Regions from separate parts of the Vreelandella sp. H-I2 genome, predicted to be linked through region 3. Evidence: predicted binding sites of a transcription regulator. Region 3 holds the regulator's gene; each other region holds the start of a gene.
The links. The regulator sigma-54, encoded in region 3, starts transcription at its own class of promoters, with help from an activator protein. The targets are predictions, from matches to a motif close to TGGCACNNNNNTTGCTNT.
Positions count from the first base shown of each region.

Region 1: the regulator sigma-54 is predicted to act here: its motif matches at 8,616-8,633, upstream of ACUVOF_RS13255 (sugar phosphorylase).
Region 2: the regulator sigma-54 is predicted to act here: its motif matches at 2,592-2,609, upstream of ACUVOF_RS11735 (DUF3305 domain-containing protein).

Region 1 is NZ_JBRAMC010000005.1:594-11,068, forward strand. It holds gene ACUVOF_RS13225 (FlgO family outer membrane protein) at 1-305, opposite strand, end outside; gene ACUVOF_RS13230 (hypothetical protein) at 310-975, opposite strand; gene ACUVOF_RS13235 (OmpA family protein) at 1,264-2,274, shown strand; gene ACUVOF_RS13240 (HAD-IIB family hydrolase) at 2,706-3,623, shown strand; gene ACUVOF_RS13245 (glycosyl transferase) at 3,669-4,889, shown strand; gene ACUVOF_RS13250 (methyl-accepting chemotaxis protein) at 5,023-6,639, opposite strand; gene ACUVOF_RS13255 (sugar phosphorylase) at 6,817-8,583, opposite strand; gene nrdR (transcriptional regulator NrdR) at 8,754-9,233, shown strand; gene ribD (bifunctional diaminohydroxyphosphoribosylaminopyrimidine deaminase/5-amino-6-(5-phosphoribosylamino)uracil reductase RibD) at 9,230-10,414, shown strand.
Region 2 is NZ_JBRAMC010000004.1:203,963-214,437, forward strand. It holds gene ACUVOF_RS11725 (4Fe-4S dicluster domain-containing protein) at 1-1,203, opposite strand, end outside; gene ACUVOF_RS11730 (DUF3306 domain-containing protein) at 1,403-2,041, opposite strand; gene ACUVOF_RS11735 (DUF3305 domain-containing protein) at 2,041-2,478, opposite strand; gene ACUVOF_RS11740 (formate dehydrogenase accessory sulfurtransferase FdhD) at 2,714-3,571, shown strand; gene mobA (molybdenum cofactor guanylyltransferase MobA) at 3,568-4,179, shown strand; gene moeA (molybdopterin molybdotransferase MoeA) at 4,176-5,447, shown strand; gene moaA (GTP 3',8-cyclase MoaA) at 5,444-6,493, shown strand; gene ACUVOF_RS11760 (CobW family GTP-binding protein) at 6,497-7,516, shown strand; gene ACUVOF_RS11765 (bifunctional diguanylate cyclase/phosphodiesterase) at 7,549-10,266, opposite strand.
Region 3 is NZ_JBRAMC010000005.1:391,464-401,938, forward strand. It holds gene ACUVOF_RS14925 (YhdP family phospholipid transporter) at 1-238, shown strand, start outside; gene tldD (metalloprotease TldD) at 235-1,686, shown strand; gene yjgA (ribosome biogenesis factor YjgA) at 1,726-2,259, opposite strand; gene pmbA (metalloprotease PmbA) at 2,368-3,708, shown strand; gene ACUVOF_RS14945 (HPr family phosphocarrier protein) at 3,726-3,995, opposite strand; gene rapZ (RNase adapter RapZ) at 4,041-4,973, opposite strand; gene ACUVOF_RS14955 (PTS sugar transporter subunit IIA) at 5,063-5,533, opposite strand; gene hpf (ribosome hibernation-promoting factor, HPF/YfiA family) at 5,538-5,846, opposite strand; gene ACUVOF_RS14965 (RNA polymerase factor sigma-54) at 5,945-7,360, opposite strand; gene lptB (LPS export ABC transporter ATP-binding protein) at 7,504-8,253, opposite strand; gene lptA (lipopolysaccharide transport periplasmic protein LptA) at 8,264-8,782, opposite strand; gene lptC (LPS export ABC transporter periplasmic protein LptC) at 8,794-9,363, opposite strand; gene ACUVOF_RS14985 (KdsC family phosphatase) at 9,364-9,906, opposite strand; gene ACUVOF_RS14990 (KpsF/GutQ family sugar-phosphate isomerase) at 9,970-10,475, opposite strand, start outside.

The sequences.
Region 1 (10,475 bases), 390 kb from region 3:
GCCGATGCCATTATTTCAGAGCTGATACGGCCAAGCGTCGACGATTGACTAAGGTTGTCGATGCTAACGAAAGTAGCGGCAATCATAGGGCTATAGCGCGTTAGCTCTGGGTTGCTGGTGATCATCTGTTCGGCAGCGGCATGAACCAATTCAGAAAGGTCGGGTTCTGGTTTGGCGGGTGTGTGGTTAGCATTACCCAAGGTATTGCAGCCCGCTAGCATCAGTAGCGTAATGCTAACGACCGTTGCACGGGTTGAGTGTTTTACGAAGCGAGAGCGCCATACAGTCAAAAAAGTCTTCAGCATGTCATTACCACGTGTCAGTAATGGAAACGGAGGGCGTGGCAGGGGCCTGGGGCACGCGATGAGGCGCGTATTGGCGACGATCGCCCGCATTAATGTAATAAATATTGGAGGAAGAGTAGAGAATTCGTTCGCCATCGATAATCTGGGTCGTCACAATGATCTCTTCGTTGCCGGTATGGGTCCAGCTACCGCTGGTGGTGTCGGCGAGTGCGGCGGCAGGGATTAACCCCAATGCGGGTTCGGCCCACTGGTTATAAGGAATAGTCGCCACAGCGATGCCGGCGGTGAGCGCGGTAAATGCCCCGATAGGCGGGCGTATAAAGCCACGATCCCGATGCTCGACGACTTCTACATCAATCGTGATATTGGCGCTGTTAGCGGTGGGAACCGTGGTGAGGTTGGCGCCACGTGATACTAACTCACTGGTGAGTAGCGTGCGGAATCCACGCCCAAATTCGCCACCGCTGTAGGCATGTAGTTCACCACTGTCTGCTTCGCTGATATGTAAATCGCGATTGCGTACGCGCTCGCGTTGCAAAATGCGGGTAGCTTCGTAGCGGGCCAGTACGTCCCAATGGTGAGCTGCCTGCATGCGCTGTTGTTCAGTATAAGGATAGGTGGTGGCGACCGGCGCTTGTGATGTATTGGCATAAAAGCATCCGCTGAGCATCAAGCTTGCCAGCCCCAAGCTAACAGGACGTATAAAATAGGATAATTGAAATAATGTGGGACGGATGCGCACCTGCTAGTTCCTTTTTCGCTACAAAACGGCTTTTGATAGACTGTTCGTCGTGCTTGTCTGCCACGGTTAGTTTGCCATGCCTAATTCGAAGTGCCTAACCTGACATACCTAACTCGAAGTTCTTGTATTCGAAGTTCTTGTATTCGAAGTGCTTGTATTCGATATAAATAGCTAAATCGGCCATAAGGTTCAAAACTTGAATGAGCAATAACACCCATGCTTGAAGATTACCGTAGAGGACCGCGTCATGACTCGCTAATGTCGGCTTACCATGAAGGCGATAGCAATAGCGGTTGGATGATTAGTTATCTCGATATCATGACGTTGCTGGTGGCCCTCTTCGTGGTCATTATCGCCGCTACCGGGGCGACAAGCCCTGAATGGGTGGAGGATGATTCCGCGAGTGATTATACCCACTCACCGTCGCCCACACTGGAAATTCCGATGCCCGAGGTGTTAGCTCAGGCAATGCCTGAGCGAGCCGGTATTGCCGACTGGAGTGGTGCAGGGCTAAGTCCCATGGCAATTAGTACGGCCTTGGGTGTGGCTGGATTGCCCACACTGTCTCAAGTACGTCGGCGAGTCAGCGTTGGGGTTCCGCCACTTTTAGCCGCGCCATCTCCGCAGCCTCCCACAGAGCCGGTTATCGCCCTGCCAACCCTGCTAATGCCTACAGGTATCGAGAATTTAACGTCACCCTTGGCTGACTATATGGTGGTGTTAACGGATCGCCCCCCGGTCAACGTACAGGCGGTGAGCGATGAAGCAATACTAGGTGCGGTTGCACTGGACCAGGCGCTCTCTCAGCGCGTTGAAGAGTCTCCTTATCTGCCTGACCTGGAGGGTGTTGAAGTATCGCGAGTAGCGGAAGGGATTAGTCTCCGCGTACAGGATCAGCTGCTGTTTCCTTCTGCGACAGCTGAGCTAACCAACGATGGCTCGTCGCTGGTGAGTAGTTTGCTGGCGACTATTCAACGTTACGATGGCGAAGTCTGGGTTGAAGGCCATTCCGATAGTCAGACCATTAGCACTGACGAATTCTCTTCTAACTGGGCACTCTCAAGTGCACGTGCCATTGCCATTGTTGAAGCGTTAGAAGCTGCCGGTGTTTCTGCTGAACGGCTACGCGCCGTCGGCTTGGCGGCCACAAGACCGCTCGAAAGCAACGCTACCGCTGAAGGGCGTGCGCGTAACCGGCGGGTTGAGGTAGTCATTCATGTGGAGTAGTTGTCGTGGGCTTAAAACAAAAGCTTAAAAAATACTAAAAAAAGCCCGCCGGGGGAGGCGGGCATTAAAGGGCTTGGCTTACTGCGGCCCACTGGCATCAGGTGAGGGGTATACAGGGCTGCCAGTGGGTACAGTTTGAGTATAGCTATTTACGCGAATTTTCCAAGTGTTGTGACATTTTTTTACTAGTCTGTTTAGTCAATTTGATAAGTTCTTTGCGTCTTAATTTGCAAACAAGCGGTGAGTAAGGTGCACCGTTCCGCTTCATGCGCTTTTTTGGTGCGCTAACACTGCATAAACCCACCTATCATGACCATGTAACCTTTTGCTGAATCAATACTTCTTTGTCTTGGCGCATAACTTGCTACATTGGTTAGGTAACCTAGAGATGCCATCTTAACGATGCGTTAAGACTGATAAGAGGTAGTGTCATGCCTGAATCCACTCGTCTTTCGGTGCCAGTTCCTCCGGCAGAGCCCGCTTTGCAGCCACGGCTGGTATTGACTGATTTAGATGGCTCGCTGCTGGATCATCACAGCTATGACTTCGCTCCCGCGGCACCATGGCTTGCCCGCTTAAAGCAGATGGGGGTGCCGGTAATCCCGGTGACCAGTAAGACTCGTGCCGAGCTGCTTCCGCTGCGTGAAGCACTGGGCCTCACGGCGACGCCGTTTATTGCTGAAAATGGTGCGGTCATTGGCTTACCCGCGGGGTGGTGCCATGCGCGCTTAGACCGGCCTGGTAGCGGTCGTGACGGGGTCGTTATTAAACACCCAGGTGTCGATGTGGGCTTTATTCGCGCTCGTTTGAAGGTATGGCGTGAGCGCCTGAATATTCGTTTTACCCGCATGGGTGAACTGAGCGTGCACGAAGTGATGGAACTGACCGGGCTTGATGAGGCGCGCGCTCGGGAGGCGCGTCAGCGGGAGGGGAGTGAGCCACTACTGTGGGAAGATAGTGCCGCGGCGTTGGAAACGTTTCGTGCCGCGCTAGAGGGGGATAGTTTGCAACTCACTCAAGGGGGGCGTTTCTGGCATGTCATGGGGCGCTCAGCCGATAAGGGCACCGCCGTGGAATGGTTGATTAAACGCTTTACGTCGTTAAGAGGCCAGCCCCCGCTTTCATTGGGGTTGGGAGACGGGCCGAACGATATCACTATGCTTGAAGCGGTCGATCAAGCGGTGGTGATTCGTGGTTGTCATGACTTGGTCGTCGAGCCCCGTAATACGTCGCTATATCGCACGGAAGCAACAGGACCGACCGGCTGGGCCGAGGGAGTAACCCACTGGTGGGGGCGAGATGACCGCCGTTTAACGACGGCGGAGAAGCATGTTGCCGTTTCTTTATGATTTTAGGTTCATGACTTAGGTCCATGAAAACAGGGAGGTAAGCACATGAGTGACTTTCATCAGAACGGTATTATTACTGACTTTCACAATCTTACCCAGCGCTCGGTTGATGCGCTTGAGCAAGAGTTATGTCAATTTTCCCATCGACGCCCGATGGGATTGATTCTTCCCTCGCTTTTTTCGGAACTGGAAGGACCGGCGTTGTCGGGGATAGTTGATGAGCTGGTTAAAGTCCCTTATCTCAATGAAATTGTGATTGGTTTGGATCGAGCTGACCGTGAGCAGTTCTTATATGCCCGGGAGTTTTTCTCTCGGCTACCGCAGCATACGCGTATTTTATGGAATGATGGCCCTCGGCTGAGTGCCTTGGATGCCGAGTTAGAGGAGCATGGGTTAGGCGCCTTGGAGCCGGGTAAAGGACGCAATGTGTGGTATTGCGCAGGCTATATGCTGTCGTCAGGGCGTTCGACGGTCGTAGGGCTTCATGATTGCGATATATTGACCTACGAACGCGGGCTGCTGGCGCGCCTGATGTACCCTGTGGCCCACCCTAATTTTAACTATAGTTTTAGCAAAGGGTATTACCCACGCATTGCGAAGGGCAAGCTCAATGGCCGTGTCTCACGGCTGCTCGTGACGCCCCTGCTGCGGGCGCTTAAAACCGTGTGCGGACCATTGCCCTACCTCGACTATCTGGATGGTTTCCGTTATCCGCTATCAGGCGAGTTTGCGATGCGCCGTGAAGTGCTGGAAGAGATTCGCATGCCTGCTGATTGGGGGCTGGAAATTGGCGTATTGTCAGAGTTACAGCGCAATTACTCACTGCGGCAGCTTTGCCAAGTGGATATCGCTGATGCCTACGACCATAAACACCAGCCGATTAGCGAAGAAGATCCCAATGGCGGTTTAAACCGCATGAGCCTTGATATCTCCAAAGCGCTCTATCGCAAATTAGCGACCCAGGGCGTTACCTTTAGCAGCGAAGACTTCCGCACGCTCAAAGCGACTTATTACCGCTTTGCACTGGATTTGATTGAGGCTTATGACCATGATGCGACAATGAACGGCCTAAGCCTTGATCGTCATAGTGAAGAGCAGGCCGTGGAGCTATTTGCCAGTAATTTGCTCGAAGCAGGCAACCTGTTTTTGGATAACCCCAGAGAGCGGCCCTTTATTCCCAGTTGGAACCGCGTGCAGGCTGCCGTGCCGGATCTACTTGCGCGTATGCACGAAGCGGTAGAACTCGATAACCAAGGTAAGGTGTAAAGGCTCAGCTTCTCCGTTATCGTTTTACCATTAAAAAGGCCAGCTACCCTGAGGTGGCTGGCCTTATGTTTAAGCGTTGTGGTTAATTTTTAGTTTTTAACCCTCTGTTTTAAACACTAGCTTCTAGCTAGCGTTAAAAATCGCTGTGCTGAGGTGAAACACGCTTGGCAGGGGCGGAGGCTGGCAAGCTAGCCTGTGCATTCCCAGTACTCTGATTAATACGGAAGTGAGCAACCAGTTGACGTAGCTGGGCACTAAGTTGTGCCAGCGACTGGGTGGCATGGTTGCTCTCTTGCACCAGGCTGGCGTTTTGCTGGGTCATTTGATCCATTTGTGTCACGGCTTGGTTAACCTGCTCAATACCACTGCTTTGCTCGATAGTGGCGGCAGAAATTTCCTGCACCAATGTGCTGAGCTGCTTGATATCATCGACCATGCCATTGATCACATCGCCAGTGGCGCGCACTTGGCGGCTACCTTCCACCACTTTACTATCCGACGCTTCGATCAGGCTTTTTATTTCCTGGGCGGCAGCGGCCGAACGGCTGGCGAGTTGGCGAACCTCATTGGCGACGACGGCGAAACCGCGGCCTTGCTCTCCTGCGCGTGCAGCTTCCACCGACGCGTTAAGTGCCAAAATATTGGTTTGGAAGGCAATGCCGTCAATGGTGTTGACGATACTGCTCATTTGGGTGGCGCTCTCGTTAATGGTCCCCATGGTGGTAATCACGTTGGTCATGGAGTCACTGCCGCGCTGGGCACTGTCAGCGGCTCTTGTGGCAAGCGTGCGCGCATGGTCTGCATGTTCGGCATTTTGCTTAACCGTGGCAGTGAGCTGTTCCATGCTGGAAGCCGTTTCAGCTAATGAGGCAGCCTGTTCCTCGGTACGTGTGGAAAGCTCTTCATTAACGCCGACAATTTGCTCGACACCGCTGTTGACCTGATCTGCCCCGTGGTGAATATCGCCAATCGTCTCGGCAAGCGTTTCACGCATGCGGTTAATGTTAAATAGTAAACTTTGCTGGTCTTTAGCTGAAAGCTGCGTTACCTGGGTCAGGTCACCGTCAGCGATATGGCGCACCACGCTGGCAGCGTAGCGTGGATCACCGCCTAAACGCCGGGAAACATCGCGGATAACCAAGCCCATTAACAGCGTTACCGGTAAGCCGATGATCAGCAAGATGCCAATCGATTGAATCAAATCGGTAATAAACGCTTCATTGATGTCATCGACATACACGCCCGTGGCTAACGACCAGCCCCACTCGGGAAGATGGGCGACATAACTGGTTTTCGGTAGCTGTTCATCACCACCGGCGCGGGTCGAGTAGTAATTAACGTGTCCACCGCCTGCTTGGGCAACGCGCAGCAACTCCGGATAGAGCGCCATGCCGCTAGCGTCTAAATAGTCGGTCATGTCCGTGCCGGACTCACGGCTGGGGTGGGAAATAACTAATAAGTCATCATTGAAGGAGAAAATATATTCGCCAGCGCCGAAGCTGACGCTAGACATGTTGTTGATCGCGCGTTGCTGCGCCTCTTCGAGGCTGAGCTCACCGACGGCAACCCTTTCCTGAAGTGCTTCAATTTGGTTTTGGACGCTTTCGACCACGTACTGAATGCTGTCGCGGCGTTCGCTTACAATCGTTTGGCGGTTCTCCAGAGCCAGCCAGCCCACCAGGAGCAGCATCGCGATCCAGATGATGCCCAGTGTTCCCCAAAGTTTTTGTGTTGTTGTTAGGCGCGTCATGTTTTTCCTGTTTTTTTGTAATTGAGTCCTTATTCTTTATCGGCCTAACGCGTCGATACCTTAACGGTATTTTTTGGTTTATCCCTATTGTTGAGGTCAACAGTGACTAAGAGGCGATGAAACCAACCATCGCCCCTGTATCTAGCTAAGAGCAATATCTAGCTAAGAGCAACTACACTAGCTAAGGGCGACCAGCCAGCGCACGGCATAAGGGGGCAGGGCGCCTTCGGCGACCCAAGGTTTATTTGAGTCAAGCGCTTGCCAGGCGTGCTTACTGAGCGATTGGGTAACCGCTTCGCCCACGTTTTCTAAGGGAAGCGGCAGGTCGGAGACGTTATACAGTGCTAATAAGCGGCGCCCATCCTGCAGTGGGCCGCGTTCCACCGCCAGCAGTTCGGGTGCTGAGTCCAATACTCGCTGCGCGGCATTGGGATGAAAGCAGGGTTCCTGGCGGCGCTGATCGAGCAGCTGGTTTAAAGCGTGGAAAACATCGTGGGTGGGGGTCGAGGGGCTATCTAATAGTAGGTCGAGCTCGCTGCGCTGCCAGCGCCGGCGATTGATCGAACGCAGACGTCCACTGCGCTCAACGCCTTCTACGTCATTGAGCGTGCCCGTTAACGTATGGATATAAAGCGCGGGAATCCCCTGTAAGCTCAGCATAATCGCTTGGCTACATAGGAAGCGGGCAATTTGCCAAGGGTCCTGGCCTCGGCGGGTGCCGCGCATGGCTTCAAACCACGTGATATTGATCTCGTAAGGCGTATCGCTACCATCCGGATTGCTGCGCATGCTGACAAAACCGCCGAAACGGTGCATCAGTTCTAACAGCGCGTCCCGCTCGTGATCAGGCAGTAGGCCTTCCAGTGGACGCACGCCAATGCCGTCGTGGCTGGCGGTAAAGTTCAGATAAGTGCAGTGGTCAGGCAACACGGGCAGGCTGGCAAGCCAGGTTTGCAGGGTGCGGGCTTCTCCCCGCGTCAGGGTGTGGAGCAACAAGGGAGGTAAGGTGAACTGATAAATCATATGAGCTTCATCGGGCGGGCCTTTGGGGAGCCGTTCCAGCCCGAAATAGCTAATATTTTCCTGATGAGGAACGTTGGTTTCAGTCACCAGTAAGGTGCCGGGGGCAACATAATCCACAATGGCCCGCAGCAGGCGTATGACAGTATGCGTCTCCGGCAGGTGAATGCAGGGGGTGCCTAGTCGCTTCCATAGAAAGGCCACTGCATCCAAGCGGATAATTCGCATGCCCTGCTCAAGGTAGAACAGCAAAATGCCTACGAACTCCAGTAATACATCCGGATGTTCAAAATTTAAATCTAACTGGTCTTCGGAGAACGTTGCCCACAGGTAGCGGGTGCCGCGCCGGGTAGAAACAGGCACCAGTAGCGGATTGCTGCGTGGGCGAACCACTTGAGAGACATCGGTATCGGGATCGACTTCGATAAAGTAATCGCGGCCGGGCAGGCTACCGCTCAGATAATCTACGAACCACAGAGATTCCCGCGAAACGTGGTTGAGTACCAGGTCCGCCATTAAGTCGTAATGGCTGGCGAGCTCGCGAATATGCGACCAGTCACCCAGCTCACTATTAACCTCGCGATAGTGGATGACTGAAAAACCGTCGTCGCTACTCCAGGGGAAGAACGGAAGCACATGGACGCCGCTGATGCGTTCGCCCAATCGCACTTGAAGAAAATCGCTCAGCACCGCCAGCGGCGGTACACCCTCTTCTATAATAGAATCACCATAGCTAATCACCCATTGATCCTTTTCGCTCCAAGAGGGTGCGTTTTTAGACGGTGCATCGTCGGGGGCGGGTGAAAAGGGGGCAAGCGAAAGAAAGTGCTCAATATGCTGGTTTAAACGGCGCTGAACTTCGCCAGCACGGGGCCCATACAGGTGACTGAGGTAACCGTGAACGGTCTGTTCAAAGGAAGACATTGAAAGCTCCTGATAAACAATCTGCCACAAACACTGCAGCTTGTGTGCCAAATTGTTACAATACGAGGTTGATGTCACGTTTAAACGTTATTAATAGCACACACATTAACAGGTTATAACACGCTAACTCGTGCCGTAAGCCGACACGAGCTGACAATAGGTTGACCGCCATGCATTGCCCTTTTTGTGGTGCAAACGATACTCGAGTGACTGATTCTCGGTTGGTAGCCGATGGTGACCAAGTACGCCGTCGCCGCCAATGTGCGAGCTGCCAGGAGCGCTTTACCACCTACGAAACCGCTGAACTCGTCATGCCCCGCGTGGTGAAGTCCGACGGTTCACGGGAAACCTTTAATGAAGCCAAGTTGCGGGCAGGCATGCTGCGTGCGCTGGAAAAGCGACCGGTTAGTGCAGAAGCCATTGAGGCGGCGGTGGAGCGCATTCGTCAAACCTTGCGCGCGCGGGGCGATCGCGAGATCAACGCGCGTGATATCGGCGAGTCGGTGATGCAAGCCCTTAAAACCCTTGATCATGTCGCCTATATTCGGTTTGCCTCGGTGTATCGTAAGTTTCAGGACTTGGATGAGTTCCGCGCTGAAATTGACAGGCTTTCCCAAGAGCCCTCAAACAAGAGCGCGCCGTCAAAATGAGTGCTGTGTTTAACGAAGCCGATCACCGCTATATGGCGCGGGCGCTAAAGCTGGCACAAAAAGGGCTTTATACCACCGACCCCAACCCACGGGTGGGCTGCGTGATTGTTCGCGATGATCACGTGGTCGGTGAAGGCTTTCATCTGCGTGCCGGTGGGCCCCATGCGGAAATCCACGCGTTAAATGCCGCTGGTGAACACGCCAAAGGCGCGACTGCCTACGTCACCCTTGAGCCTTGCTCGCATACTGGACGTACAGGCCCCTGCGCTGTTGCTCTTCTAGAGGCCAGGGTGGCTCGGGTAGTGATCGCTATGCAGGATCCCAACCCCCAGGTTAGTGGACGTGGCATCCGCTTGCTTGAAGAAGCCGGCATTGAGGTGGCGGTAGGGTTGCTCGAAAGCGAAGCGCGTGCCCTAAATCCTGGTTTTATTGCCCGTATGACCCGGCAGCGTCCCTTTGTGCGTTTGAAAATGGCGATGAGTTTAGATGGCCGCACCGCTATGGGATCTGGGGAGTCTCAGTGGATTACCGGCCCTGAGGCGCGCGCTCAAGTTCAGCGGCTGAGGGCGCGTTCCAGCGCGATATTAAGCGGCGTAGAATCCATTATCATGGACGATTCGCGGCTTACCTTGCGCGCAGATCAGCTACAGCTTGCCAACGCTGCTGAGGCAGTACAGCGCCAACCCCTGCGGGTGATTTTAGATACCCGGTTGCGTCTGCCCCTGGCGGCAGCTTGTTTGAGCGAACCGGGGCGAACACTGGTGATTACTACACCTGCCCACGCGGCTGAAAAGCGTGCTCGCCTTACACAGGCCGGCGCTGAAATCCATGTGTTGCCAGCCGGCAGTGATGGCCGTATCGACCTTGCTTTGATGCTGCAGTGGTTAGCCGAACATGAGCAAGTTAATGAACTGCTGGTGGAAACCGGTGCGACGCTGGCGGGCGCACTACTCGATGCGGCATTGATTGATGAGCTACAGCTATTTGTAGCGCCCACGCTGTTAGGCGGTGAAGCTCGGCCGTTATTTGCGTTGCCGGGGCTTTCGCGCATGGCCGATCAGCGGCGATTAACGATTCATGATATACGGGCGGTGGGGCGTGATTGGCGCATTATCGCTTCCCCCCAAACGACTAGCGCAACCGGCACATCTGGTGAATTTAGCGAGAGCAAGGTAACCTGACGCGCAAATCGCAGCTAACGTGACAGTCTTTCGCGACAGTCTTTCACGACTATCTTTCGCG
Region 2 (10,475 bases), on a different contig from region 3:
TTCGGGCAGGTTGAGCGGCGCTTCCGTCAAAGGCGTGAGTGTCGGCAATGCGTCGCGAGCCTCTGCATCGGCTACCTCTATCAGCGTTACACGAGCACGGTCATGACCCAGTGCACCCAACAAGGCATGCGCCTGGGCGACTTGATCGGTTAAAAAAGTGCTTAAGCGGGCGGGTATATTGGGGTGTAACTGGATGCGTACTTCAGCAGCACCAGCGGCCAGAGCGGTTAGCCACTGATCATGCCCCGCCGCTCCCAGTTCTTCTAAAGGGGCATCAATGACGTGGCCTGCGGGCATAACGCCTAAAGCACGTTCGGCGTCTTGGGAGTCATGGGTAATAAAACGCAGCACAGGCGCTTGGCCACCGGCTTCGCGATACGCGCCTAGCCAAGCGGAAAGCGTATCCTGCTGCCGGCGTGTTTCGGGCAAGCGAAATTCAATCGCACCCGTGGGGCAAGCGCTGGTACAGCTCCCTACGCCTTGGCAGAGGAAGGGATCGATCTCAATACGGGATTCAATCCGGCCCTGGATACAGGAGATGGCATCCGCTGGGCAAACATCCAAACAGCGAGTACAACCTACATTTCCGCTGCTGGAGTGGGCACATAAGTCGCTATTGACTTGAAAATAGCGCGGCTTGTCGAATTCGCCCATCAATTCGGCAAATTGTTCTAGCGCATTGCTTCTTGCTTCCGCCTGCTGCCAGTCAACTACCACGTAGCCGGGAGGCGGCAATTCAACCGGCAAGCAAGGAATGTCGTTTAAATCGAGAATCAGATCAAACGTTTCGCGCCCAATCAAGGCACGGCCGAGATTAAGCGGCTCATCGCTATTCAGCGTCGCGTTAAACGCGCCCAGGTGGCCATTAATGTGTAGTTTTTCTGATTGGGCACGGGTCAGCGCCTGGGTAGTGAGGATCTCGGTGGCAGCGAGCAAGTCGCTATCATTCACCTCGTCGTCAACAACTGCGGCGTTGGGCGCAGTAAAAATTAACGTCAACGAAGCTAACCCGCGTCCTTGCAGGGCACGTGCCGCTTGTCGAGTATCGCGCTCACTGCCTAACAGCAGGGCATGACCTTGACTGTGGTAGGTCACATTGGCTGGCGTTAAGTTAGCGGGCCACGAGATACGTCGACGTACCGTTTCCCGAGCCTCGGCATTGCGCTGGTCGTCTACCGACGCCAGTTGGATTCGTTGGTTCATGCATTCTCACGGTCAGTGAATAATTCTTATTATAATTTTGAGTTATATTATTTAACTATTATGGCATAACAATGCGTTGACGCTAAGTTCAGCCTATGGCGAAATGCGATATTTGCCAACCTAATTACTCTTAACGCCACCAACGCTTTTAGCCCGAAACAACTATAAGAAACTGATTATTATGTATTAAATAACAATCTCATGTTTTCTTCTGGGTATCAGAAAGATAATCAGACTGGTCGTCTACTGAGGTATTTTTTACGACGTTGGCACTGTTAGCGCGCAACGTTGATGGTTCATCCTCTAATTCACCCGACTGTCCCTTTGTTTGCTCGCTAGCGACTACGTCTTTCTGGGTCTCGGGTTGGGTATCCTCTACTTGCTTATCGACCGTTTCTTCAACTTTATGAGTCCAGCGACGCAGTTTACTGGCAAGCTCCGATGCCATGGGCTTAAGCAGTTTATTATAATCGGCGTCGTAGTCGTCCAAGCCGTCGCGCACATTGTAATTACCAGTGGCCCACAGGCGTTTCAATGCTTGCCGACGCAAAGGGCCGCTGACGCCCGGCACCATGTACGCGCTGAAGTCGCTGCCCGCTTCCAGCGTCTCGGGGTCTGGCAATGTGTGGTCGAGGCTACCGGGCTCAATTTCTCGCCCTGGTGTTGGTGAAAGTGGCTCCTCTGCCTTGTAAGTCTGCTCGCCCTCACTGTAAATCGCAGCATTGGGTTCAGTGGACGTTTCATCAACTGGCTCTGAGACAGTTGAAGTGGCTGGAGAGGCGTCCTCTTCTTTTTGAGCATTACGCTTCAGTCGCGACCAGCGCTCTAGGCGGCTCATTAAGGCTGCTCCTTGGTGGGCGCGTCTTTGGCGCGCCCAGCCCCTTTGCGTTTCTTCTTGCGCATTTCCATCGGTGCCTCCCCATGACGTGCCAGGTAGCTCTCAAGCCAGACCTGAATGGCCATTGGCATGGCGGCTTCCAGCACTTGTTGCTCGCCATCCAGCCAGCCAGCCGCGACGTCCTGACTGGCGGTAATCGCATCCGGCTTTGGTGTTTGCCCGGTAAAGCCCGCCCGAACGAATAACCGCGGCGTAGTAGACGTTAGATTGAAACGGTAGGCAGCACGCTCGGTCATTGAAAGCTGAAGATTAAGCACATCAGCCCCATGGTCGCCAAGCGCAAGCTCAGCAATGCGCCACTGCGTCAGCGTAAAACGCTTCACCTGCTTGGGCTCAGCCACCAAAGTGATACTGATAGGGCGTAGGTTATCGCTCATATTTTTAAAAACCCTGAACCGTGCATGGATGCATGTGAAAAAATAGCACTTAGAGAAAACAGTACTTAGAAAAAACAGTACTTAAAAGGATAGCGCTTGAATGGGTAGACAAGTAAGCATTCCCGGCGCCATCATCGTCAACTCCGACTTTTTTACTCAGGTATTTTCACTCAGATACAATAGTCAGAGTCAGTGTAAGAGACAGATGCTTTCATTTTAGCAGCGAGGATTGCGGATGCCCGCCCTTCAGTTAAGCCGAGCCCGCTTACCGGCCACTACCGAGATCAGCATCGTTGATGAATATGGCGATGCGCGCCAGCAGGCGATTGCCGCTGAGCGGGCGTTGACGGTTTACCTCAACAAGCGTGAAATCGTCACTTTAATGACGCTGGGTGATGACCCCGAAGCATTGGTAGTGGGTTATCTACGCAATCAGGGGCTACTCCGTGCTGCCGAGGATTTAGCCGCCGTGCAGGTTGACTGGGAGGTAGAAGCCGCGGTCGTGATTACACGCCACTTACCCGAAGATCTAGAAGCACGGTTAAGCACTCGTACAGTTACCACCGGCTGTGGTCAGGGCACCGTATTTGGCAAGCTATTGGATCAAACCGCCCTCACGGCGCTCCCCGATACGCAACTGACACAGTCTACTCTCTATCAACTGCTGCAAAACCTTAATGCCTATAATGAGACCTACCGTAGCGCGGGTGCCGTTCACGGCTGCGCGCTTTGCCGCCAAACCGACGTGCTCGACTTTGTCGAGGATGTCGGCCGGCACAACGCGGTGGATACCCTGGCAGGGCGCCAATGGTTGCAACAAGCCGACAGTGCCGATGCGGATATTTTCTACACCACCGGACGGCTGACGTCAGAGATGGTGCTAAAAGTGGCACAAATGGGCATTAGCGTGCTGGTCTCGCGCTCAGGTGTTACCCAAAAAGGCGTCGAACTGGCTGAACGCTTCGGCGTCATGTTGATTGCCCGCGCTAAAGGCCGCCATTTCCAGGCTATTAATACCCAAAATCGCTTGACACTGGATGCGATACCTAATCGACCATCTCAGGCTCGTTCATCTAAAGAGGCAAGCGCATGATACCCACTCACGAACTCACCGGCATGATTCTGGCGGGCGGCGAAGGACGCAGAATGGGTGGCCGTGATAAAGGACTTGAGCCCTTTGCAGGCTTGCCATTAGTCGGTCATGTGGTTAAACGTCTTGAGGGCCAAGTGGCCGAGCTGCTGATTAACGCCAACCGCAATGCCGACGCTTATCGCTTCTTTGCCGACCGTGTGATTGAGGATGTAGAAGGCGGGTTTAAAGGCCCTCTCATGGGAATCTATAGCGGCCTGCGCGCGGCAAAAACGCCCTGGTTGCTGGTCGCTCCCTGCGACTCCCCCGCCCTGCCTGATGATTTAGTCGCGCGCATGGTGGAAGGCATTGGTGATCAGGACATCGCCGTCGCCTTTGATGGTGATCGCTTGCACCCTGTCGTTGCACTAATGCGCACTTCGCTGGCCGATGATTTGGCCGCAACGCTCGCCGCAGGCGAGCGCAAGATTGACCGCTGGTATGCTCGCCATGCGTGGTGCAAGGTCGATATGTCGGACTGTCCCGATGCGTTTGCCAACCTAAATACCGAGGAAGAGAAGCTACGCCTGGAAGCGACGCTGCTGAAACATTCAGTAAAGGAGACCAGATGACGCTCTCTTGCTTTGACCTTGGCGAGAAAATGCTTAGCGTTGACGAAGCGCGCCAGGCGCTCGCCACCTTGATTGAGCAGCCGCTGGGCAGCGAACAGATCCCGCTGGCGCAGGCTCACGGCCGCCGCTTGACCACCGCCATTCAGGCCCCCATTAACGTGCCGCAAAATACCAACGCGGCCATGGATGGCGTAGCACTAGCCTTGCCCAGACAAGGTATTGGAGCCAAGCAAACCCATTGGCCGCTGGCCGGTGAGGTGTTGGCCGGGCAGTATCGCAGCGAATTGGTACCTGCCGGTCACTGCGTGCGCATCACCACCGGCGCCCCATTGCCGCCGGGCACCGATACAGTGGTGATGAGTGAACAGCTGCGCGAACCCTCAGATGAGAAGCCTGCGCATGTGATCATCGAGTCGCCAGAACTCCTCAAACACGGCCAACATGTCCGCCAGGCCGGTGAAGATATCGCTATTGGCGAGACGGCTCTGCATGAGGGGGCACGGCTTGATGCGGCGTCTCTGGGGCTTTTAGCCTCCTTGGGTTATGCCGAAGTGACCGTTTGCCGTCGCCCCAAAGTAGCGATATTCTCCACCGGCAACGAAGTCACTGCCCCTGGCGAGCCGCTACCCAAAGCAGGCATTTATGACACTAATCGCTTTACGCTAATGGGCCTGCTGACCGAACAGGGTGCCGAGGTGATTGATCTGGGCATTCTGCAAGACGACCTAGACGCGACTAAAACAGCGCTGCAACAGGCCGCCGAACAGAGCGATTTGGTCATCACCAGCGGCGGTGTATCGGTAGGGCAGGCCGACTTTACGCGCACCGCTCTGGAACAACTGGGCCGTTTGGCTTTTTGGCGCGTAGCGCTGCGCCCAGGGCGCCCCATGGCCTGCGGCTGGCTGGGCGAATCACGCACCCCTTTTGTCGGCTTACCCGGCAACCCGGTAGCGGTCATGGTAACCTTCCTACAGTTTGTGACGCCGCTGCTGGATCGACTCCATGGGCAGCCCATGTCGCCGCCCCGACGCCTCCATGCGATTGCCGATCACCTGTTAAAAAGCCGCTTAAAGCGTACTGACTTTATTCGCGGCATTTACCATACTGATAACAATGGGCAGCTACATGTGCGCAGTACCGGCGCTCAAGGTTCAGGTATTTTAACCTCGATGGTGGCTGCTAACTGTTTGATTGAGCTTGCCGATGACCAAGACGGCGCACAACCAGGCGAGGTAGTCAGCATACAACCACTAACGGGATGGCTATGACCGAGCAACGACTGACTCAACAGGCTATTCAACCACGTTCTGGCCAGGCAAACGCTTCCCAGCAACTGATTGACGACTTTGGCCGACGCATTAACTATGTGCGAATCTCGGTAACGGATCGTTGCGATTTCCGCTGCGTTTACTGTATGAGCGAGGAGATGACCTTCCTGCCCCGCGAACAGGTCCTGACGCTAGAAGAACTGGCCATGGTCGCCCGCGCCTTTACCGAACTCGGCGTGGAAAAAATTCGTCTCACTGGCGGCGAACCGCTGGTGCGCCGTGATATCACTCAGTTGGTCGATGAAATCGGCTCGATGCCGGGCCTTAACGACTTCACCATGACCACCAATGGCGCCAGCCTGCGCAAACACGCCAAGCAGCTTTACGCGGGAGGTTTACGTCGGCTGAATATTAGCCTGGATTCGCTGGATGCGCAGCGCTTCAAACAGCTCACCCGCACCGGTGATTTAGCCAAAGTGATCGACGGCATTCATGCCGCTCAGGAAGCAGGCTTTAAGCGCATCAAGCTCAACGCTGTGATCTTAAAAGGCCGTAACGATGACGAAGTCATCGACCTAGTTACTTTTGCCCGCCGGGAAGGGCTCGATATTAGCTTTATCGAAGAGATGCCGCTGGGCGATGTTTCCGACCATTCGCGGGCAGAAACCTTCTATTCCAGCGACGACGTCCAGGCGCTGATTGAATCACGCTACCCGCTGATCCCTACGACTGAAACCACACCTGGGCCCTCGCGCTACTACAAAATGGCGGATAGCGACAGCCGCGTCGGTTTTATCTCCCCCCATAGCCATAACTTTTGTGACACCTGCAACCGGGTGCGCGTGACCGTAGAAGGCCGCTTGCTGCTGTGTTTAGGCAACGAGCACTCGGTGGATCTTCGTGCCGTGCTGCGCCGTCACCCCGGCGATATGCAGGTACTTAAAGAGGCGATTATCAATGCCCTGCCGCTGAAGCCTGAGCGTCACCACTTCACCACTGATGGTGATGTGCAAGTAGTACGCTTTATGAATATGACAGGGGGCTAGGCCTTGGCAGGGTTAGCGAAATTAAAGACACCGGTGCATATCATTACCGGTTTTTTAGGCAGCGGAAAAACCACGCTTATCCACAGCCTGATTGAGCAGAAGCCTGTGGGTGAAAAGTGGGCTATTCTGGTCAACGAATTTGGCCAAATCGGCATCGATCAAGCCATGTTCGACGCTCGCGATGACATCGTTATCAAAGGGCTACCAGGCGGTTGCTTGTGCTGTCAGCTCGCCTTTGTGCTGCAGGCAGCGCTGGTTAATTTATTGGCACGTAGCAAACCCGATCGAGTGATTATCGAGCCATCCGGCCTCGGCCACCCGGCAGGGCTGCTGGACTTGCTCCGTGGTGAAGCCTTTCATGAGGTAGTCGACGTGCACGACATTATTGCCACTCTCGACCCCCGCCGATTAGAGGATACCCGAGCACGACAGCACGAAACTTTTCGCGATCAGCTCGATATGGCCGATGCCGTGGCGCTCACCATGCTCGACCAGAGCACAGCCGAGCAACTCAACGCCGCTCACGACTTTGTGGCGAAGCGCTGGCCGCCGCGCAAATGGGTACATGAAGCCCAGCAAGGGGAGCTGCCGATAGCGCTACTGACCCAAAGCGGCAGTGCCAAAGCCAGCAATAAAGACATGCCTACCAGTCATCAGCAGTTGGCGGCAACAAACAGCCTGGAAGGGACATTCTTTGATTTTCCGCCCCCGCCCGGTAAGCCTCAGTGTGAAACCGGCACGGCGCTAGGATATACCAGTACAGGTTTACGCTGGCACCCAAGCGAGCGTTTTGAGCTGGATCGGCTAGCCGCCTGCTTAGGGGAACTACCGCGGGAAGCGCGTATTAAAGGGGTATTCCATACCGATAACGGCTGGAAACGCCTCAACCGTGCTGAGGGCACGCTCAGCGTTGAAAGCAGTGCTTGGCGGCAAGACTCCCGGTTGGAGGTCATTCTCCCCGATACGCTGGCACACCATAATGTTGATATCGAAGCCCGCCTGCTCTCGTTGGCGATGCTTTAAAATGAATGGCTTGTTGGTTCGACATAAAGGGTTTAATGCGACATTAGTTTTTCAATCGCTTCAACCGTCACCGGGCGTCCAAAGAGATAGCCTTGATAAGCATGGCAGCCATGGGACAATAGCCACGCCTGCTGCGCTTCGGTTTCTACGCCTTCAGCGATAACCTCTAAGTTAAGGCTCTTCGCCAAGGCAATTGTACTCTCAACGATCGCTGCGTTCGCTTGGCTTTCAAGCACCTGATGAACAAACGATTGATCGATTTTTAGTTGATCCAGTGGTAATTGGGCCAAATAGGCTAGCGACGAATAACCCGTACCAAAATCGTCCAAAGCGAAGCGCACGCCTTGCGCTTTAAGGGCGAGCATTTTTTCCCGAGCCTCATCGCGAGCTTCCACAAACAGTGATTCAGTCACTTCCAGCTTTAAACGGCAAAGTGGTGCCTGAGTACGCGCAAATACCCTTTCTACACGGGACAGAAAATCCTCATCACGGAACTGTAGCGGGCTGATATTAACCGATATTGTCAGTTCTCGGAGCAATGGGTTCTGCGCCCAACGTGCCAATTGACAGCAGGCGCTTTCCAATACCCATTCACCTACATCGTTAATCAGCTCCATGCTTTCCAGCAGCGGAATAAACTCACCCGGGGACACCATGCCGCGCTCGGGGTGCTGCCAGCGCAGCAGCGCTTCCACGCCTGTGATAGTGCCGAGGTGATCCACTTGGGGTTGGTAATAGAGTATCCACTGCCGGTTTTCTTGCGCTTGACGTAGGTCCGCCTCTAATTTCACATGGGCCAACAGCGCTGCCTGCATTGAAGGATCGAAAAAGCATACGCCGTGGCGGCCGTTACTCTTAGCCTGAAAGAGCGCCATGTCCACTTGCTGTAGATAGTCGTCTACGCTGTGTTCATTGCTGACCATGATGGTAACGCCAATACTGCCCGATACGATGACACTTTCCTCGGCAAGCACGATGGGCGTGTTAAGAGTCGCCAATAATTTATAGGCAATACGCTCGACAAGCTGAATGGTTTGCGCATGGCTGCTGTCAACACCCTCAATTAACACTGCAAACTCATCGCTCCCCAGCCGCGCTAAGGTATCAGTATCGCGCAACATTTGGCTCAAGCGCCGAGCCACACTCTGCAATAGCTGGTCACCCGCGTAGTGCCCCAGGGTGTCATTGATTTGCTTAAAGTTATCGATATCGACAAAGAGCAATGCGCCGCACCGCTGATGGCGATGTAGCTCTTTAATAGCAGCACCCATGCGGTCCATAAACAGGCGCCGATTGGCGAGCCCGGTCAATGGGTCATAAAATGCCAGTTGGTGTATCTCTTGCTCAGCGGCTTTGCGCTCGCTGATATCACTCATGGTGGCCACGTAGTGGGTCAGCACATTCGAGAGACTATATACTGCGCTGACCGTTAGCCATTCAGGAAAAAGTTCGCCGTTCTTACGTTGGTTCCAAATCTCGCCTTCCCAATTGCCTGTTTTAGCAAGTCGTTTCCATAAACGGCGATAAAACAATGCGTTGTGATGATCAGAGCTAAATTTTCGTGGATTTTTACCGATCACATCAGCGTCGTCATAACCGGTAATGCGCTTAAAAGTGTCATTTACTTTAAGAATAAAACCTTCAGCATCGGTAATAAGTATCCCTAAATGCGTCTGGAAGGCAGCGGCGGATATTTGCGCTTCAGCTCGCGCTTGCTCACGCTCTAGGATTCGCTGCTGCAGTTGATGAGCTAACGCCAATCGATTGAGATAGTGTCGCACGCCCCAGGCCCCAAGCAGTGCAAGAGCGCACATTACCAGTGTTAGTACCAAAGCGCGCTGCCGCCACCCAGCCAGCAGTTGGCGAAGGTCAACACCCACTATGGCCAGCATTGGATAATCACCTACTCTTTGCATACGAAATAGACGCTCACGACCATCAATGGGTGAGACCGCTCTTAACGACCAAGCGGTCTCCCCGCTTTCCAGCTTTCTTGCCTCGTCCTGAGAGGGTTGCGTACTCGCAATGTTCAAGCCGATAGGAAATTGCTCCCCTGGGGAGGGGTGTCTAGCAATTAACTTCGAATCAGAATCGATCAATGCAATGCTCTCGCCCTCATACACGTGCATCTGATGAAGTGCATCGGCAAAGACGCGCGGAACAATGCGAGCAATCACAACGCCTGCAAAATCGCCGTTTGGGCCATCTAAGCCTCGGCCATGGTACAAATAGAACTGCTGTTCACTTTCAGACCAGTAAAGCGGCGTTACTAGCTCCCGCTGCCCGCCTTGCTTAAACGCATTAAAAAACTGCGTTTCGCTGATATCAACATTGGTATTGGCATCGTCGCTGCCACTCGCCAGCATTCGCCCTTCAGACCCCAAGACGGCGATCTCATCGACCATAGGTATATACAAGGTAAGATTTTCTAAGGTCCGATGCAGCGCCTGGACATTGCCAGCTTCAGGCATTCCTTGCAGCGCCAGTAACTCCGCGAGTCCGAATAGCGCTTGACCACTTTGCGCAAAAACACCTTTTGCCCATTCATTGACGACATTAGAACGCGCAGTAATCCGTGACTCGGCGGCCGTCATTTCTTGTTTATATTGCTCGCTCATTAACCAACCGAAAAGCACCACTATGATGAAAAGCGCAAGCAGATACAGCGCCACCACATAGCGGCGCTGTTGGCGGTATTTGTGCTTAGCCTTCAAAACATCATCATTGACATCAATGGAAGTGACAGACATTGCGCAGAGGCCTTATCCAGGTCTCCCCATGAGGGCACCTGTTACAGTGTAAAAATAACTAAAATGATATACCACACGTGCTAACCCGTGGTTCTACACGCTGGTGGTAGACGGTGGTTGTATTCGGGTTGTATTCGATAGTGCCGCGGTGCTTTTATGATGTATACCAGTTTTATCGCAGTTAGTTTGCTAACAAGCGCGGCGTTATA
Region 3 (10,475 bases):
GCTTACTGGCAATGCCAATCTGGCGACACGTGAACTTGACCAGCGACTTGGCGTCACACTGCCAGTGACGCAAAGTTTACCGATCGCGGCCATCGCCGTTGGTGCGCCCATCGTGGGCGGCGCGCTGTTCCTCGCTGATCAGTTGTTTGGCGACGCCCTAGATCGCGCCACGACACTCCATTATCGCGTGCGAGGTCCTTGGACTTCGCCGCAGGTTACTTTAGAAGGCCCCCAATGACCGCATATAAAAGTGATGTAGATACGGCTGCAGCCATCCTCTTGACGCCTGGAGGGCTGGATTTGGATGCCCTGGAAACAGGGTTGGACTACGCCATGGGCGCGGGCATTGACTACGCTGATCTCTATTTTCAGCGCACCTGGCAAGAGGGGTGGGTACTGGAAGATAGCGAGGTGAAAGAAGCGAGTTACAATATTGATGGTGGAGTCGGCGTGCGCTCATTGGCGGGTGAAAAAACCGGCTTTGCCTACTCAAATCAAATTACCGCCGATGCATTAATGGATACCGGTCGTACGGCGGCGGGCATCGTGCGTAGTGGCAAGCGTCTGCCTGGGCAATTGGTTCAGCCTGTGTCAGCCCTGTCGCGTTATGCCGGTATAGATCCGTTAGCGGGGCTAAGTGCGGAAGATAAAGTTGCCATGTTGAAACAGGCTGATCGAGTGGCGCGTGCCGCTGATCCGAGTATCAGCCAGGTGAGCGCCTCGCTCTCGGGTACCTATGAGGTGGTATTGGTCCGGGCCAGTGATGGCACGCTGGCTGCCGATATTCGTCCACTGGTGCGCTTCAATGTCAGTGTCATTGCGGTTAAAAACGGTCGCCGTGAGCGCGGCAGTGCGGGAGGCGGCGGTCGATACTCCATGGCGAAGCTGCGCGATGACCAGGTGGCGGAACTGTACGCTAAAGAGGCGGTTCGTCAGGCGCTGGTCAATCTTGAAGCCATTGATGCCCCCGCTGGGCAAATGCCTGTGGTACTGGCATCAGGTTGGCCGGGAATTTTACTCCATGAAGCGGTGGGGCACGGCCTTGAGGGAGATTTCAATCGCAAGGGCAGTTCCGCTTTTGCCGGGAAGATGGGTAAACGCGTCGCGGCCAAGGGTGTCACGATTGTGGACGATGCAACGATATCGGATAGCCGCGGTTCAATGAGCGTGGATGACGAGGGCACACCGGGTCAATACACACCGCTCATTGAAAACGGTATTTTAACGGGATATATGCAGGACAAGCTCAACGCGCGGCTAATGGGGATGGCTCCCACTGGGAATGCGAGACGAGAGTCCTTTGCCCACCTACCGATGCCGCGTATGACCAATACAGTGATGCTCGCTGGCCAAGATGAGCCCAGTGATATTATCAAAAGCGTTAAACGGGGCATTTATGCAGTGAGTTTCGGTGGCGGTCAGGTGGATATCACCTCGGGTAAATTCGTGTTCTCCGCCAGTGAAGCCTACCTGATTGAAGACGGCAAAGTGACAGCGCCGGTAAAAGGGGCAACGTTAATTGGTAATGGCCCGGAAGCGATGCAGCGGGTCTCTATGATTGGTCATGATATGGCGTTGGATACCGGTATCGGCGTATGTGGCAAAGAGGGGCAGGGGGTACCAGTGGGTGTCGGCCAGCCCACGTTGAAATTGGATGAGCTGACCGTCGGTGGTACCCAGTCTTAAGTTCATTCTTAAAGAGAGGTTGTTTTTAAAGAGCCGCCTTTAAAGAGCGAGGGTTTCTCGCAGGTGTTTGAAGAGCTTGCGCGAGCTTGTGGGTGGTTTGCCCTGCTCGCGCTCACGTTGTGCATTGCGAATCAATTGACGCAGCGTCTGGCGGTCCGCGTTCGGGTACTCGGCCATAAACTGGTCGACCGCCGCATCGCCTTCGTCAATTAAGCGATCACGCCATTTTTCGAGGCGGTGAAACGCGTGGTCGCGCTGCTCCTGCTCTTGGTCAATGGCGTCGAACACGCCTTGAATAGCGGTGAGATCCTCTTTACGGATTAATTTGCCGACGTACTGCATATGCCGACGGCGGCCTTCGTGAGAGCGGATACGCGAGGTTTCTTCGATAGCACGCAGCATATCATCAGAAAGAGGGAAACGGGCGCGCTCTGCCGGTCGCATGGCGATTAAGGTTTCCCCAAGTGCCTGTAAGGCATGCATTTCGCGTTTGAGTTGCGACTTGCTTGGGCGTTCTTCCTGCTCTTCTAGTTCATTAGTACTTGGGACGGTATCGGGACGTTGCTTACGCATAGTGTGACTCATAGACAAGATTCGTTGCGGCATTATACCAGCTGCGAGAACAACATTGATTCGCCGAAGACATTCTATTAAGAGGCATTCGGTGGAAAAGGAGGCTATATGGCACAGGCATTTGATGCATCCGCGCAGCAGGCGTTATTGACCGCGCGGGCCGAAGAGGCGCTAGCGCTGGCAAAGCACATGGGCGCAGATGCTGCTGAAGTAGGCGCAAGCGTTGACCAGGGTATAGGTGTCAGTGTGCGCCTGGGTGAAGTTGAAACGGTAGAGTTATCGCGTGACCAGGGTATTGCCGTTACGCTTTACGTCGGTCAGCGTAAAGGCAGCGCTTCATCGACTGATGCCAGCAGTGCCTCGATTCAGGCAGCGGTAGAGAAAGCGCTGGCGATCGCCCGCTATACCGGTGAAGACCCGGCCGCTGGGCTGGCCGATGCATCACTCATGGCGTCTGAGCTGCCCGATCTAAAAGTGCACTACCCCTGGGCCCTCACAACGGATGAGGCAATCGAGCTGGCGCTTTCCTGCGAACAGGCGGGACGCGATGTAGAGGGTATTTCCCAGTCGGATGGTGCGTCACTCTCCAGCGGCGAAGGGGTACGCGTTTACGCCAATAGTCACGGTTTTATAGGCACCCAAAAAGGCAGCAGTCATTCCCTTTCATGTATGCTGATTGCCCAGGATGCTAGCGGTATGCAGCGTGACTACGATTATACGTCTGCGCGCGATCCGAAGGCGCTACGTGACCCGGCCGAGGTCGGGCGCGAAGCCGCGGTGCGTACGCTGCGTAGGCTCGGCGCTAAACGCCCTCCAACAGGCACCTTTCCAGTACTGTTTGACCCGTCGTTGGCCAGCGGTCTGATTGGCCATCTGCTCGGTGGGTTAGCCGGTGGCGCGCTCTACCGTCAGGCCTCGTTTTTGTGCGACCGGCTCGGCACACCGCTGTTTCCCGAGTGGTTTAGCCTTGAAGAAAGGCCAATGGAAGTAGGCGCTACAGCGAGTTCGCCGTTTGATGGTGAGGGCGTGCAAACTCGAAATAATCGCTTTATCGACCAGGGCCGCATAGCCAGTTATATGCTCTCTTCGTACAGTGCTCGAAGATTGGGTATGCAAACCACGGGCAATGCTGGTGGGGCGCGTAACGTGCGTTTAGCAACACCGCTGCAATCCCGTGAAAGTCTGTTGCAAGAAATGGGGCGGGGTATTTGGGTAACCGAGTTGATGGGGCAGGGCGTTAACGGTGTTACCGGTGATTATTCCCGTGGGGCAGCAGGTTTCTGGGTCGAAAACGGCAAAGTACAGTACCCTGTCGAAGAGTTTACGATTGCCGGAAACCTGGAACGGATGTTTGCTGGGTTAGTGGGTATTGGTGATGATACCGATACCCGTGGCAGCGTACACACGGGAAGCTGGTTAATAGATGCAATGACGGTGGCTGGTGACTGACAAGTAAAAGCGGGCGGTTACTGATCTTCTTCAAAACGGGCTTCGAACAGCGCTTGAATAGCATCAAGCGCCTGTTCGGCGTCGTCCCCTTCTGCATTAACCTTTAGCTCAGTACCGCAAGGGGCAGCTAGCATTAGCAATGACATAATATTAGCGGCGTCGGCCACCTGATGTTGCTTGTAGATCCGTATTTTTGCCGTGAAATGTTGGCCGCATTTAACCAGTTTAGTGGCTGCGCGTGCGTGTAAACCGCGTTGGTTTGTGAGTGTGAGTATTCTTTCTGGCACCCTGGTTCCTTTTCGCCGAGTGGTGTCATTATTGGGTAGAGGCACTTAAGAGGTTTCTTGTCGCTCGTCGCTGTAAACAGTGCTGGCTAAAGGTACGTCTGGCTGTCCTCCCAACGTATATTGCAGCCCTAGTTCGCGATGACGTAATTGAACCTCGCCTATGCTGTGTGCCAGTCTCTCAGCTAATTGTTCGACCATATAGACCGAACGGTGTTGGCCACCCGTGCAGCCAATAGCGATAGTCATGTAGCTGCGTTGGCTATTCTTATAAGCAGGTAGCCAACGTTCAAGCCATGCCTGAATATCATCTCTCATGGCGTCAACAATCGGGTAGCTGCTTAAAAAAGCCACAATATTAGCGTCGCGTCCAGTGAATTGACGTAGCGTCGGATCCCAGTAAGGATTAGGCAAACACCGAACGTCGAATACCAGGTCGGCGTCTAACGGTACACCCCGTTTGTAACCGAAAGACTCGAGTGTCAGTGTCAACTTATCGCGCCGTTGGTGCGCTACTTGATCGGTAATGCGACGACGCAAATCGTGTACCGATAAGCGTGATGTATCGATGAGTAAGTCGGCTAGATCACGAATATCATGCAGTGTTTCTTCTTCTTTATTAATCGCCTCTTCCAGCGTCATTTCACTATCGCGCGTCAGCGGATGGCGCCGTCGCGTAGCGGAGTAACGTTCAAGCAGAATACGCGCATCGGTCGTCAGGTAGATGACTTGAAAATCAATTTTACGCTGGCATAGCTCCTCTAACAGCGAGGGCAGACGCTCCAGTGCACCGGGTAAGTTGCGAGCATCGATGCTGACCGCCAAGTGGGCGCGGCCTCCCTGGTCGCGTAGTTCGTCAACCAACGACCCCAGCAGCATGGCGGGAAGATTATCAATTGCGTAATAGCCAAGATCCTCGAGCGCTTGTAAGGCAATAGATTTACCTGACCCTGAGCGGCCGCTAATAATCACCAGTTGCATAGAGTCTCTCTTTGCTTTGATCAAGCTGCGTTGAGGGTGGTAAGCGGAAACAGTTGTTTGAACTGCTCAAAAACAGGTTTATACGGCCCTCAGGTTGCTGACTGCTCACGAATCTTGCCAGTAATCAGCTCAAGTAGCTCACGCTGGCTGCCTGCTTTACGCAACTGCTGGCGTGTGTCCGCATCATTCATAATGGTCGCCACCTGGCCTAGCAGAGAAAGATGCGTATCATCGGCTTCTTCCGGTACTAGCAGTACAAACACCAAGTCTACCGGGTCGCCGTCGATAGCATCAAAATCAATCGCTTCTGCCAGTTTTAAAAAACCTGCGATAGGAGCAGAGCAGTGGGGGCTGCGCGCGTGGGGAATAGCCACACCGTTACCAATACCTGTACTGCCTAAGCGCTCTCGACCGATTAAACGGCTAAACACTTCTTGACTGTCCAGGCTGGGGATATTTTGGGCAATAAAGGTGCTGAAAAACTCCAGCACCCTTTTTTTGCTGCCCCCGGGTACGTCGAAGAGAACACGTTCCGGGGGGAGTATGGTTTCCAACGTCATTGAATTAACGCACACCTGCGCCTTGGGCGCGAGCTTGTGCTTTTTCCTTATGTTTAACGAGTTGACGGTCAATTTTGTCCGCTAGTGCGTCAATAGCGGCGTACATATCACTGTCTATGGCTTCGGCATGTAAGTCAGCGCCTGCAGCATGCAGTGTACAGGCAGCATGCTGGCGCTCCTTCTCCACTGATAAGGTGACTTGCACCGTGGTTATATTGTCGTAATGGCGCTCTACACGTTCAAGCTTTTCGTTGACATAGTCACGCAAGGCGTCGGTCAGTTCTACGTGATGACCAGTGATATTAACTTGCATTGACGTACTCCTTATCCATCGGACTGTACTTCGATTGTAACCCTTTTTGCCGCGTTGCAAAGCCCTTGTCGAGAGTTTCCCTGAGACGTTAACGAGTGCTAGCGCAAACGGCGCCGTTCACTGGAGGAGGGAATGCCCATCGCTTCGCGATATTTGGCCACCGTGCGACGTGCCACCTGGATGCCCCCCTCATCTAATAGCGTGACTAAGCGGCTATCCGAAAGCGGCTTGCCAGGCGGCTCTTCTTGGATCAGCTTCTTGAGCCGTGCGCGGATAGCCGTACTGGAGTGGCTGTCGCCATCCTGCCCGCTCACCTGGCTTGAGAAAAAATATTTGAGCTCAAAAACGCCCCGAGGTGTATGGATATATTTCTGAGTGGTCACCCGTGAAATAGTTGACTCGTGCATTTCCACGGCTTCGGCGATATCGGCGAGTATTAAGGGTTTCATCGCTTCTTCGCCATGCTCTAAAAAGCCAATTTGTCGTGTGATAATTTCACGACCAACACGTAGCAGCGTATCGTTGCGGCTTGAAAGACTCTTAATCAGCCAGCGAGCTTCCTGAAGGTGCTCTTTAAGAAACTGGTTGTCCTGACTTTTGTCTGCACGCTTTATCAAGCTGGCATAGTCAGGTTGTATCCGCAGCCGTGGCAGCGCCTCGGGGTTGAGTTCTAAATGCCAGCCTTCATGGTCATGACGTACGACGAGATCCGGCGTTACGTAGCTGTCGTCGGTATCGCCATAGGCGCTGCCTGGGCGTGGATCAAGACTGCGTATTAACAAAATGACATCCGCCAACTGGTCATCATCAAGGCCCAGTCGGCGTTTTAGCAATCGCATGTCATCTTTGCCCAACGCTTCAAGAAACTGTCGCACTAAGCGGCGAGCGGGGACCAGCAGCGGGGTATCATCAGGAAGGGCCGCCAACTGCAGCATTAGGCATTCACGCAGGTCGCGGGCAAAAATGCCCGTTGGCTCAAACTGCTGGAGCTTGAGCAAGATGGTTTCTATTTCACGCTGGCTAAGTCCGTCAATGCCTTGAGTGCGAAGCCCTTCGCGGATGTCATTGAGCGGTTGGGTTATATAGCCGTTAGCGTCTAACGCATCGATTAAGCTTTCCGCGACCTGCTGTTCACGCGCGCCAAAATCGGTCATCGCCAGTTGCCATAGCAAGTGCCCATGAAGGCTCTGGCCGGCAGCCTGACGCTCAAAGTCGGGCCCTTCACTACTGCTGGCGCCGTGACTGCCGATATCCTGGTAGGTATCTGACCAGTCGCTATCTACTGATAATTCGGTGGGAATACTTTCGGACCACTCTTCTTCTTTAGGCTCGCTGACGGCCTGTTCGCTAAATTCATCTTCCTGTTCCAACAGGGGGTTGGCGTCTAAGGCCTGCTGAATTTCTTGACGAAGGTCCAGCGTTGATAGCTGTAACAGGGCGATGGCCTGCTGCAGCTGAGGTGTCATGGTCAGCTGTGTGCCGATACGCAGTTGTAGAGAAGCTTTCATGACCATCTGAGAACCACTCGTTATTCAGAATCCTCCACACTAGTGCGAGTGAGGATTAGGTGCAAGTGCAATAAGCATGCCATTGGTGGCAAAGTCATTGTAGACCACTATTTAGAGGCCAAAAAGAAGTGTTAGAATTAAAAAAAGCCTTACAGACGAAAGTCAGCACCCAAATAAACATCTCTCACCTTCTGGTTTGTGAGAATGGCATCTGGGGAGCCGCTAGCGATGATTTGTCCATCACCCACGATATAGGCGATGTCACAAATATCGAGTGTTTCACGCACATTGTGATCAGTAATTAGCACACCAATATGGCGCTGCTTTAGCGCACGGATGATGGTTTTTATTTCGCCTACCGAAATTGGGTCTACGCCAGCAAAAGGTTCATCTAGCAAAATAAAGGCAGGCTCTGTCGCTAGTGAGCGAGCGATTTCCACACGCCTTCTTTCCCCGCCCGATAGGCTCATGCCTAGATTGTCGCGGATATGCGTGATATGAAAGTCTTCAAGCAAAGCCTCTAAGCGCTGTTCCCGATCGCTGCGGTTAAGCTCTTTGCGGGTTTCGAGTATCGCCATAATATTATCGGCAACCGATAATTTACGGAAAATGGATGCCTCTTGGGGAAGGTAACCAATTCCCGCCGCTGCGCGCTCATGCATGGGGGCGCGAGTTAAGTCCACATCGTCGATGCCTACCTTGCCGGCATCGGATTTCACTAACCCAACAATCATATAAAACGAGGTGGTTTTGCCCGCCCCGTTGGGGCCGAGCAAGCCCACAACGCTACCTTGGGAAATTTCTATATTGATGTCTTTAACCACTCGGCGCCGCTTGTAGCTTTTGGCCAAATGGTGAGCATAAAGAGTTTTAATCGGTGCGGTGTCTGCTGTTGGCACGGCTTGGCTCCTATTGTTCCGGCTGAAGAGTCATGCGTATGCGCTGGGGCTCGCTGCCGTCAACATCAGAGCGCGCTTGAATCACCTCACGGTCAATAAAATACTCAAGGCGACCGCCGCTAAAAGTATCCTCTTGCTGAATGAGCTCGGCTTGGTCAATCAGCTCTACGCGGCGCTCGGCGACGTGATAGATAATACGCCTCGCCCAGCCTTCTGTAGGGCCATCTTGCCCTTCAGCTTGATGGCGTAAATAGGCGCGCTCACCGGTGGCCGTCGCCAGAGCAAGCTCGCCTGCCTCGTTGCGTTCAATTTCTACCCGCTCGCCACGTAATTGCATTTCGCCTTGACGAATGTCTACATCTCCCGTGTAAACGGCGGTGCCCGCCCGCTGATCAAGGTCTAAGCGGTCTGCTTCCACTTCTACCGGAGCCTGTTGTGAAGAAGTGCTCGTTTGGGCCAGTGCCGATAGCGGTATCGAAAGGGCAAAAAAGCTAATGAAGAAAACGGCTGTGTAAATGATAGCTTTCATGATGATTCCTATTAGCGTTGCGTGGCCGGGGGATGTATACCGCGCACATTGTCAGTTAAGCGAACCTGGCTATCGTTAAGCCACGCGTCCATACGTGAAGCCGTCATTTGCTGGGGCGGTTGCTGCAACATTACCGGTGTTTCACTCCACGCATGCTGGTTTAATCCATCATAATGCAATAACTCGGTATCTAACTGCCAACCTTCGTCTGGAGCGATCAGGTTAGCCGAGCCTGACAGCAGCAAGGCTTGGGTAGAGGAATTGAGCATGCCGACATCGGCGCTGGCTAACCACTGGCGATTCTCACTGTCATACAATATTGCTTTGGGCGCTTCTGTCCAGGTCTCGCTTCGCTGGGGAGTATGAATAAGGCGTGGTGTTTCTAACGACTGCATGATGCTGCCATTATCACCAAATAACGTAATTTCAGCGTTTTCGAGTACGTGACCCGGCTCCTGCGCCTGCGCTTCAGGATCGATGGTAATGTCTTGAGGTCCCCCTGGGTCAAGCCAAACCAGCAGTACGCCCAAAGAGAGCACTAAGCCGGTTAGCCAGACGCGCACTTTAAGTCGTTTAAACATTTATTTACGGCCGTGCAGATAGGTGTCGAGCACCGCGCCCCAGTGCCCCTGAGCTTCAAGCAATGTATCGCAAATTTCGCGTGCAGCGCCGTGGCCCCCTAGGCGCTCAGTAATCCAATCGGCATGAGTGTGCATATAATCCGGCGCGTTAGGAACGGTGATGCCGACACCGCAACGTTTAATAGCCGCTAGGTCAGGGAGGTCGTCACCACAATAGGCCACCTGTTCCAACTCTACATCAAGTCGCTGGCAAAGCTCGCGCAGGGTGGAGAGCTTGTCTTCACTGCCTTGATGGACATGGTCGATGCCAAGTGCTGCGGCGCGTTGGCTAACCATCGATGAATCGCGCCCCGTAATCAGCGCAACGTGAATGCCTACTCGTTTGAGCAGTTTAAGCCCATGGCCATCCTGGGTGTGGAACGCTTTGATTTCGATACCGTCGGCCTGAAAATACAGGCGACCATCGGTGAGTACGCCGTCAACATCCAGTGCTAATAAGCGCACATGGCGGAGTCGATCAATTAGCGCAGCAGGTAGGGTCATAGAGCCTCCATTTCATTAAATTCGTTAAGCGGGTCGGTAACGTTATTGAGTAATGCCAATGCGTTAAATAACGCCGCTGGCAAGCAGATCATGCATATGTAAAGCCCCGATAGGGCGCTGTTGTTCGTCAACGACTGCTAGCGCTGTAATCCGGCTTTCTTCCATTATACGTACCGCTTCGGCTGCTAAAATGTCGGGGCCAATGCGTTTGCCCGGTCGGGTCATGACATCATCAACGAGCACATCCCGCAGGTTATAAAACTGATCCAACGTGCGTCGAAGATCACCGTCGGTATAGACCCCGGCCAGGCGTCCATCGCTATCAACCACGCAGGTGAAGCCTAACCCTTGCCGGGTGATTTCTAATAACGCGTCGCGCAGCGGGCTTCCCAGTGTAACCTTAGGTAGGCGCGCCCCATCGTGCATCAGGTCTCTGACACGCAGCAGTAAGCGCTTTCCCAAACTGCCGCCTGGGTGGGAAAGGGCAAAATCCTCAGCGGTAAAGCCACGCGCTTCCAAGAGCGCGACAGCTAAAGCGTCGCCCAGGGCGAGCGCCGCTGTAGTGGAGC